3 regions of the Micromonospora sp. CPCC 206171 genome follow, and region 3 is predicted to be linked to each of the others. Evidence: riboswitches for the same ligand, from Rfam matches in the RefSeq annotation. Region 3 holds a riboswitch; each other region holds the start of a gene.
The links. Region 3 has a riboswitch for cyclic di-AMP ahead of V6U89_RS15915 (transglycosylase family protein). Riboswitches for the same ligand answer to the same signal wherever they lie in the genome.
Positions count from the first base shown of each region.

Region 1: it holds a riboswitch for cyclic di-AMP, as region 3 does, so the genes downstream of both, V6U89_RS19035 (coiled-coil domain-containing protein) here and V6U89_RS15915 (transglycosylase family protein) in region 3, are expected to answer to the same signal.
Region 2: it holds a riboswitch for cyclic di-AMP, as region 3 does, so the genes downstream of both, V6U89_RS09375 (coiled-coil domain-containing protein) here and V6U89_RS15915 (transglycosylase family protein) in region 3, are expected to answer to the same signal.

Region 1 covers NZ_JBAKHT010000016.1:69,134-72,427, forward strand. Annotated here, with positions in the region: gene V6U89_RS19025 (heavy metal translocating P-type ATPase) at 1-108, opposite strand, end outside; gene V6U89_RS19030 (YibE/F family protein) at 427-1,767, shown strand; cyclic di-AMP (ydaO/yuaA leader) riboswitch at 1,934-2,064, shown strand; gene V6U89_RS19035 (coiled-coil domain-containing protein) at 2,069-3,088, shown strand; gene V6U89_RS19040 (RNA-guided endonuclease InsQ/TnpB family protein) at 3,102-3,294, opposite strand, start outside.
Region 2 covers NZ_JBAKHT010000005.1:201,080-204,373, reverse strand. Annotated here, with positions in the region: gene V6U89_RS09385 (HelD family protein) at 1-801, shown strand, start outside; gene V6U89_RS09380 (cation diffusion facilitator family transporter) at 967-1,881, shown strand; cyclic di-AMP (ydaO/yuaA leader) riboswitch at 2,023-2,154, shown strand; gene V6U89_RS09375 (coiled-coil domain-containing protein) at 2,159-3,217, shown strand.
Region 3 covers NZ_JBAKHT010000012.1:56,675-59,968, reverse strand. Annotated here, with positions in the region: cyclic di-AMP (ydaO/yuaA leader) riboswitch at 891-1,065, shown strand; gene V6U89_RS15915 (transglycosylase family protein) at 1,064-1,747, shown strand; gene nhaA (Na+/H+ antiporter NhaA) at 1,994-3,294, shown strand, end outside.

The DNA of each region.
Region 1 (3,294 bases), on a different contig from region 3:
GAACCAGAACCGACGGCGGAACATCTCCGGGTCGTGGCCGGCGTGCCGGTCGTGCCCCCGGTGCCGGCCCGGCCCCGGGGACCCGGCCGGTCCGGCGTGCTGGTCCATGCCCCCACGATGCCCGGTGGGCGCGCTGCCGATGGCCCGAACCGGGCGGACCCGCACCGAACCTGGCTACGATTCTCCGGCCATGACTCGCCATCCGCCGCAGCTGCCGCCCGCCCGCGTACCGCGCCGGGCTCGGCTGCCGTGGGCGACCGCCCGGGCGGGTCGCCACGCCGGGCGACCGCACCGTCCGGTCACGCTGGGTGACCTCGCCGGCACCCAGGGGCCACACCGGGGTACGCGGCTCGCCACGCGCGTTGCGCCGGTGAACCGACCGGCCGGCTGACACGTACCCCGCCCTGGATCGTTGGGAGACTCGCAATGGGCGCCGACCACACCCGTCCCGCTCCGTCCACCCCACCGGGGGTGCGACGGATCCTCGTCGCGACGGTGGTCCCGCTGTTCGTCGTCACGGTGATCGCCGCCCTGGTGCTGTGGCCGCGCGACTCGCGGCAGGCCGACGTCGGCGCCGAGCCGGCGCGCCACCACGGCACGGTGACCCGGGTGGTGACCGAACCCTGCCCGCCGACGCCGGAGGCGCCGCCCGGCGCGGCCGAGGGCCCGTGCGGGACCGTGACGGTCCGGGTCGAGCAGGGCCCGGACAGCGGCCAGCAGGTGGAGACGCCGGTGCCCGCCGGCCCGGGCGCGCCCACCGTGGCGGTCGGCGACGAGGTGGTGCTGGTCCAGCTCGCCGACCCGGCCGACCCCACCGCCACCAGCTACCAGATCGCCGAACACCAACGCGGCAAGCCCCTGGTGTGGCTGGTGGCGCTCTTCGCGGCGGCGATCGTGGCGTTCGGCCGGCTGCGCGGGCTGGCCGCGCTGGCCGGGCTCGGCGCCAGCTTCGCCATCCTGCTGGCCTTCGTCGTACCCGGCATCGCGGCGGGCGGCTCGCCGCTGCTGATCGCGATCACCGGCTCGGCGCTGATCATGTTCGTGGTGCTGTACCTGACCCACGGGATCACCGCGCAGACCTCGGTGGCGGTCCTCGGCACGCTCGGCAGCCTGGTGCTGACCGGACTCCTCGGCAGCCTGGCCACCGCTGCCGCCCACCTGACCGGGTTCGGCAGCGAGGAGGCCACCACGCTGTCGATGTACCAGCGCGACGTCGACCTGCACGGGCTGCTGCTGGCCGGCATCATCATCGGCTCGCTCGGCGTGCTCGACGACGTCACCGTCACCCAGGCCGCCACCGTCACCGAGCTGGCGCACGCCAACCCCGGACTGTCCCGGACGCAGCTCTACCGGGCCGCCACCCGGGTCGGCCGGGCGCACATCGCCTCCACGGTGAACACCATCGTGCTCGCGTACGCGGGCGCGTCGCTGCCGCTGCTGCTCCTGCTCACCGCCGACAGCCGGCCGGTGAGCCAGATCCTCACCAGCGAGTTCCTGGCCCAGGAGATCGTCCGCAGCGCGGTGGCGACGCTCGGCCTGGTCGCCGCCGTACCGCTGACCACCGCGCTGGCCGCGCTGGTCGCCACCGCCGGTCGTGGCCCGGCCGACGAGCCCGCCCGGGACAACGGGCCGGCACCCACGCCCCGCCCCTCCGCCGACCGGGACACGGCGCTCGAGGCGCTGAGCGCGTCGCGTCCCGGCCGACCGTCCACCCCGGCCCCCGCACGGTGGCCCGACCCGGAAAGGAGCACGGACACCGCATGGTGAGACTCCGCAGCGTGACCGACGCCGACGCGGAACCTGACGAACGCGTCACTCGTCACGCATCGCTACGACGAAATAACGCTTTTAGTCGGGTTCTGGACGTAGATCCCCGGTACGACTCTCGGGTAACCTCGCTGCCGGTCACCGCCGAAGGCGCGCAGCGGCGCCTGCGGTGCCGCCGCCCAATCGCCGCGAGGCGAACCGGGGAACCAGGTACATGGGGTGAATCCGCGCGAGCGGTAGGGGCCACTTCCGTCCCGAACCCGTCAGCTAACCCGGTCGGCGGTCGACGGAAGGGAACACTGTGACGGCACCCCTGCGCCGCTGGTTGACTCCGGTGGTGGCCGTGTTCGCCGCTCTGGCCATCCTCGGCGGTCCGACAGCCGCGATCGCCGCGCCCTCGACCCCCACCCCCTCCGGGCACGAGGAGGACGACGAGCCCAAGCTGCTCACCGACGTCATCGAGCTGCGCAACCGCGAGTATTCCAAGGCCAAGACGCAGCTGGAGAAGTCCAAGAAGCGCCAGCAGCAGCTCGGGCTGGAGGTGCGGCGCGCGCAGGACGAGCTGGCGGCGTTGCAGCCGACGGTCTCGCAGCTCGCGGCGCAGTCGTACCGGACCGGCCGGATCGGCGCGGTGGCGATGCTGTTGGAGAGCGACGCCCCCGACTCGTTCGTCCGGCGCGCCGCCGCCCTGGACGAGCTGAACATGGTCAACGCGCAGAAGCTGGCCAAGGTCACCGCCGCCAAGAACCGCGCGGAGCAGGCCAAGCTGGCGCTGGACGCCGAGGTGCGCGAGCAGCAGAAGCTCACCAACGACATGGCCCGGGAGAGCCGGGAGGCCGAGAAGGCCCTCCAGCTGGTCGGCGGCCGGGGCTTCACCGGCGGCCTGGTCGACGCGACCTCGCCGGTCGCCCGGATCGGCCCCGGCCGAACCGCGGACGGCGGCTGGCGTCCCGAGTCGCGCACCGAGGACGACCCGACGACCTCCGGCACCATCACGCCGCGCACCCTGCACGCGTACAAGGAGGTCCGGCGGGCCGGCTTCAACCGGTTCGCGGGCTGCTACCGGCCCGGTGGGCCGTGGGAGCACCCGAAGGGCAAGGCCTGCGACTGGTCGTTGCAGCGGAGCGGCTTCGCGCCCTGGCACAACAACGACACCCGGATGTACGGCAACAACCTCGCCGCGTTCCTGATCCGCAACGCCGACCGGCTCGGCATCTACTACGTGATCTGGAACCGGCAGATCTGGTTCCCGGCCACCGGGTGGAAGTCGTACAGCGGACCGTCGAACCACACCGACCACGTGCACATGTCGATGCTTTGACGTTCTCCCCGCCCTAAAGGACGGGGATTCCCTCCGCGCTGCGCGTGGAACAGCGCGCAGCGCGCGGGCGGATTCCTGCTTCTCGGCGCGGTGCCGGCACGGGTGCCGGTCTTACCTGCGCTCCACAGGCGTTTAGGCTCTCGGCGCGTCCCGCCGCGAGCACGTTGATGGCCGCGTTGACGTCCCGGTCGTGGACCGCACCGCAG
Region 2 (3,294 bases), on a different contig from region 3:
ATCGCCCTGCTCGACGAGCTGGACGCGCTGCTGGGCAAGCCGGTGCGGCCGGCCCGGGCCAAGCGTGACCCGTACCAGCTGGCCGGCGGCGTGCGCGAGCTGAGCACGTTCGCCGACCGGCAGCGGGCCGCCCGGGCGGCGGCCCGGGAACGCCCGGAGGATTACCGCGACTACGCGCACGTGGTGGTGGACGAGTCGCAGGACGTCTCGCCGATGCAGTGGCGGATGATCGGCCGGCGCGGCCGGCTCGCCTCCTGGACGGTGGTGGGCGACCCGGCGCAGACCGCCTGGACCGGTGACCCGCAGGAGCTGGACCGGGCCCGGGACCAGGCGCTGGGCCGGCGGCGGCGGCACCGCTTCGCGTTGACCACGAACTACCGCAACTCGGCGGAGATCTTCGCGGTGGCGGCGGCGGAGATCCGCCGGCTCTACCCCGACCTGGAGCTGCCGACGGCGGTCCGCTCCACCGGCGTGGAGCCGGTCGCGCTGACCGTCGCCGCCGACCGCCTGCCGGCGGCGACCGTGCAGGCCGTCGAGGCACTGCTCACCGAGGTGGAGGGCACGGTCGGCGTGATCACGCCGGTGCCGCGCCGCGACGAGGTGGCCGGCTGGCTGAGCGGGCGCGGCGGCTCCCGGCTCCAGGTGGTGACCAGCCTTCAGGCCAAGGGCATGGAGTACGACGGCGTCGTGCTCATCTCCCCGCGCGAGATCCGCGCCGATCCCGGCTCGGGCGTGCGCACCCTCTACGTCGCCCTCTCCCGCGCCACCCAGCGCCTCACCACCATCGACCCCACCCCCTAACCCCCCGAGCCCGCACTTTCAGAGAAAGAGGGGCCTCCGCGCGCGGAACAGCCACGCTTTCTCTGAAAGTGCGGCTCGCGCAGGGTGGGTATGGGGGTTGGTTGCATACATAGCTATGTGAGCATAGGTTGGGTTCGAGTCGTCGGGGCGACGGAGGGTGTGGGCGTGGGCGCAGGTCATGACCACCACGGGTCGGTCGCGAACGCGGCGCACCGCCACCGGGGGCGGCTCTGGGCGGCCTCCGCGCTGCTCGCCGCGCTGATGGTGGTCGAGGCCGTCGCCGCGTTCGGCACCGGCTCGCTGGCCCTGCTCTCCGACGCCGGGCACATGTTCACCGACGTGCTCGGCATCGGCATGGCGCTGGCCGCCATCACCGCCATCCGGCACGGCGACCGGGACCCGCAGCGCACCTTCGGGCTCTACCGGCTGGAGGTGCTGGCCGCGCTCGCCAACGCCGTCCTGCTCAGCGGGGTGGCGATCTACGTGCTGATCGAGGCGGTCCGCCGGTTCGGCGATCCGCCGGAGGTGCGCACCGGGCCGATGCTGGCGGTGGCGGTGCTCGGCCTGCTGGCCAACCTCGTCGCGTTCGCGCTGCTGCGCGCGGGGGCGCAGGAGAGCATCAACCTGCGCGGAGCGTACCTGGAGGTGCTCGGCGACCTGCTCGGCTCACTGGGCGTGATCGGGGCCGCGCTGCTCATCGCCGGCACCGGCTGGTGGTGGGCCGACCCGGCCGTGGCGGTCGCGATCGGCCTGTTCATCCTCCCCCGCACCTGGCGGCTCGGCCGCGCGGCGGTGCGCATCCTGGTCCAGGCCGCCCCGGAGCATCTCCAGGTGACCGCCGTGCACGACCGGCTGACCGCCGTCCCCGGCGTCGCCGAGGTGCACGACCTGCACGTCTGGACGCTCACCTCCGGCATGGAGGTCGCCTCCGCCCACCTCACCATGGTCCCCGGCGCCGAGGTCGGCACGGTGCTCGCCGCCGCCCGCACCGCCCTGCACGAGGACTTCCACATCGAGCACGCCACCCTCCAGATCGAGCCGGGGGCCGCCCCCGGCGCCTGCGGGCAGGTCGAGTGGTGACGAAATCGGACACCTATTGTCCAGTTATGTCACCTACACCGCGATTCACTCCAGTACCCTCAGTCACGAAACGGGCGGGTGTCACACCCGTACCGGTAGGCTCGGTCCCGGCCTCCGCCAGGCGGCACCCTCCGGTGCCGGCGGTGGCCGCCGCCTAATCGCCTGCCAGGGCGAGCCGGGGAACCATGTTCGTGGGGTGCATCCGCGTCAGCGGTAGGGATCTTCCGTCCCGAACCCGTCAGCTAACCCGGTCGGCGGCTGACGGAAGGACATGTTCATGCACGTACGACGTACCACCGCACGGCTGGCGGCCGCGGTCGTCGCGGCACTCGCCCTCGGCGTGTCGTCCGCGCCCGTCCCGGCGACCGCCGCTCCCCCCGCCACCCGGCTCGCCGCCGCCCCCGGCGACCCCGAGGGCGGCACCCCGGCGCTGCGGGCCCAGCTCGACGCGGCCAGCAAGGGCTGGATCGACGCCAAGGCCGCGCTGGAACGCTCCACCAAGCGGCAGCAGGAACTCAACAACCAGCTCAAGACGATGGAGTCGGAGCTGACCGTCCGGCAGGGCAAGGTCGGCGAGATCGCCGGCGTGGCGTACCGGACCGGGCGGCTCGGGCCGGTGTCGGCGCTGCTCAACAGCTCCAGCCCCGAAGGCTTCCTGGACCGGGCGGCGGCGCTGGAGACGGTCGCTTCCCACGAGGACCGGGAGCTGCGCAACCTGATCCGGACCCGTGACGACGCCACCCGCACCCGGGCCGCGCTCGACCAGGAGCTCGTCGAGCAGCGCAAGCAGGTCGCGGTGATGGCCAAGCGCAAGCAGCAGGCCGAGCGGGCCCTGGCGGTGGCCGCGGCCGACAAGCCCGCCGCCAGCGCCGGCGGCGGCTCCAACCCGGGTACCTCCACCGCCAACGCCAAGGCGGCGCCGCGCAACCCCGACGGCTCCTGGCCGTCGGAATCCTGCAGCGTCAACGATCCCACCCCGGCCAACGGCTGCATCACCCCGCGCATGCTCAACGCGCTGCGGCAGGCCCAGGCGGCCGGCTTCACCCGGTACGTCTCCTGCTACCGCCCCAGCGGCTCCGGCGAGCACCCCAAGGGCCGGGCCTGCGACTTCGCGGCGCAGAAGAGCGGCTTCGGCGGCGACGCGACCGGCGGTGACCGGACGTACGGCAACAACCTGGCCGCGTACTTCATCCGCAACGCCGACCGGCTCGCCGTGCTCTACGTGATCTGGTATCGGCAGATCTGGCTGCCCAGCAGCGGGTGGAAGTCGTACAGCGGGGCCGGCGGGGACCCGTCCAGCGACCACACCAACCACGTGCACCTGTCGGTCTACTGACCGACCGGCGGCGGGGCCCGTCCGACGCGGACGGGCCCCGCCGTACGCGCGCCGACGTACCCGGGATGTCGTCGACC
Region 3 (3,294 bases):
GCGTGACCGCCGCGCAGGGCCGCCACGGTACGCGGACCGACCACTTCGTCGGCGGTGGAGTTCGTCCGCAGCTTTGCCGAGGCTGTTGGCCCGTCTCCTCACCGCTGTCGTGGCTGGCCGTCACGGTGGGGGCACGGTCCGGTCCTTCTAGCCGCCGTCCGGCCCAAGGCCCTGCTGATCCTTCCTCGGAGTCGGCTGTCGGCGCTTCGCCTCGTACCGCGACACCGCCTCGCGGCGGCAGTCGAGACACAATCGCTCAGTTCGTTGCCTACCGTCCCGGGTTCGGTTGGCCGTTCTGGTGTTCTCAGCCGTCCGTACGTGCCCGTTGCGACATCGCCTCTTCAGATCGGCTGCCGTCCCCTGGTAACCGTATTTCTGCCGCGCGTAGGCTCTCGCACATTCGCGGCACTCGCCGTTACTACGTGACCTGCCGACGACGAATGTGTCGTGACCACGCGGGTGCCGTAGCCGTTCTCACGTGCGCGCCCGGGTAGGTACCAGCAGGTCGCAGTCTTCTCGACCAGCGCGAGAAAGCGGGGAAGGTGCAGGCGAGCCTGCTCGGGTGTGAGGGCCACGCCGAATTATCGCAGGATGTCGAACAGGTGTCCTACGCCGACACCCGGTTGTCGGGGCTGATCGCCCGTATGGCTGTCGTCGGCCGCCCCCGCGCTGAGCCGCCGCTGAGGCGTCCATTGTGCGTACCCGGAACAGCTCCGGCTTGCCCCGGACAGGGCGTCCGCCGCGCAGAGCCCGCACATTGTCCAAACCGGGGGACCGTCTGCAACTGCAGACGAGGGCCCGTCGCTCAGCCGGGTGAAGAACTTCACAAGAAGTGGGCAATCGCCCGAAACAGTTCCTAACGTCGTTCGTGTTCGCGATCGCGGACACCACGGCCGGTAACGCCTAATCCATGCCGCCGGCCGGTGGGACCTTTGTCAGCGGGCATGGAGCGGGGGACCCACACGTTCCTCGGTGCACGTCACCTCGGGGTGAAGCCGCCCACGGCGGCCGGGCTCCTCGGCCCGAACCCGACAGCTCACCTCGTCGGCGTGGAGGAATCCACATGGCAACTGAATACACCGCCCGTCACCGACGGGTCAGCTCGCGCCGCATCGCCGTCGGCACGCTCGCCGTCGGTGCGGTCACCGGGGTCGCCGCCGTCCTGGCGCCGGCGTCGCCGGCGAGCGCCGCCAGCGTCAACTGGGACGCCATCGCCCAGTGCGAGTCCGGCGGAAACTGGCACATCAACACCGGCAACGGCTACTACGGCGGCCTGCAGTTCTCGCAGAGCACCTGGGCCGGCTACGGCGGCAAGAAGTACGCCTCCCGCGCCGACCTGGCCAGCCGGGGCGAGCAGATCGCCATCGCCGAGAAGGTGCTCGACGGTCAGGGCATCGGCGCCTGGCCGACCTGCGGCCGCAAGGGCGGCTCCACCAAGAGCTACGCCACCACCAGCGAGAAGTCGCAGAAGTCGCAGAAGTCGGAGCGGCGCTCGAGTTCGCGGAACTCGTCGAAGGCCGCCTCCACCGAGCGGTCCTCGCGGGAGCAGCACAGCACCCGCAGCCAGCGGCGCAGCGCGCCGGCCGCGACCGGCGACGTGTACGTGGTGCGGTCGGGCGACACCCTGTCGCAGATCGCCGACGCCCGGGACCTGGCCGGTGGCTGGCAGGCGCTGTACGAGCGCAACAGGCGCGTGGTCGGCGCCGACCCGGGGCTGATCTTCCCCGGTCAGAAGCTCAGCCTCTGACCCCAGCACCTGGGCACCGTGACGACGCCCGGCCGGACGACCGGCCGGGCGTCGCCGCGTCCACGGCGCCGTCGTGGTTCGGGCCGCTGCCGGCGGGGTACCCGGCGCGCGTGGACCGGCCCGCCGGCGCGTCCGCGTCGCCGGGTCGTCGGGCCGTCGGCCGGGGGCGGGGATAGGGTTGGCCCTGGTGTGCCGGGAAGTCTGGTCGGCGGTGGATGACGCGACCCCTGCCGACGAGGAGACCCCGTGACCGACGCCCCCCGGCGCCGTACCAGCCTGTTCGCCCGCCGCTCCTGGGGCGAGACCAGCCGCATCTCCGCCATCCTCCGCAAGGAGACCGTGGGCGGGGCGCTCCTGCTCGTCGGGGCGCTGCTCGCGCTGCTCTGGTCGAACTCACCCTGGGCGGACGGCTACCGGGCGCTGCGGGACCTCACCGTCGGCCCGGCGTCGCTGCACCTCGATCTCACCCTCGCCACCTGGGCCGCCGACGGGCTGCTGGCGGTCTTCTTCTTCGTCGCCGGGCTGGAACTCAAACGCGAGTTCGTCGCCGGCGACCTGCGCGACCCGCGCCGGGCCGCGGTGCCGGTGGCGGCGGCGGTCGGCGGGGTGGTCGTACCCGCGGTGCTGTTCGTCCTCATCGCCGGGGTCGACGGTGCCCGGGGGTGGGCGATCCCCACGGCCACCGACATCGCGTTCGCCCTGGCGGTGCTCGCGGTGGTGGGACCGCTGCTGCCGTCGGCGCTGCGTACCTTCCTGCTCACCCTGGCGGTCGTCGACGACCTGCTCGCCATCGTCATCATCGCGGTCTTCTACACCTCCAGCCTCGCCGTGGCCCCGCTGCTGGCCGCGCTGGTGCCACTCGCGCTCTTCGCCGTGCTGGTGCAGCGCCGGGTCCGGTCCTGGTGGCTGCTGCTGCCGCTGGCCGCCGTGACCTGGACGCTCGTGCACGCCTCGGGAGTGCACGCCACGGTGGCGGGGGTGCTGCTCGCCTTCACCGTCCCGGTGCTGCGCAGCGAGGCCGCCGGCGGGCCGGACGCCGGGCCGGGCCTGGCCGAGCACTTCGAGCACCGGTTCCGGCCGATCTCCGCCGGGGTGGCGGTGCCGATCTTCGCGTTCCTCTCCGCCGGCGTCACGGTCGGCGGCCTGGCCGGGCTGGCCACCGCGCTGACCGACCGGGTCGCGACCGGCATCGTGGTCGGCCTGGTGGTCGGCAAGCCGGTGGGCATCCTGGCCGCCACCTGGCTGGTGTCCCGGTTCACCCGGGCCAACCTCGACGAGGGGCTGAACTGGCTCGACGTGCTCGGCCTGGCGCTGCTCGGCGGGATCGGGTTCACCGTGTCGCTGCTGATCGGCGAGTTGGCCTTCGGTTTGGGCAGCGCGCGTGACGGCCACGTCAAGGTCGCGGTGCTCACCGGCTCGCTGCTCTCCGCGCTGCTGGCGACGGTGATCCTGCGGGCCCGCACCCGGGTCTACCGGCGGGTGCACGAGATCGAGACCGCCGACGAGGACCACGACGGCGTCCCGGACGTCTTCGAGCCGGAGCCGGA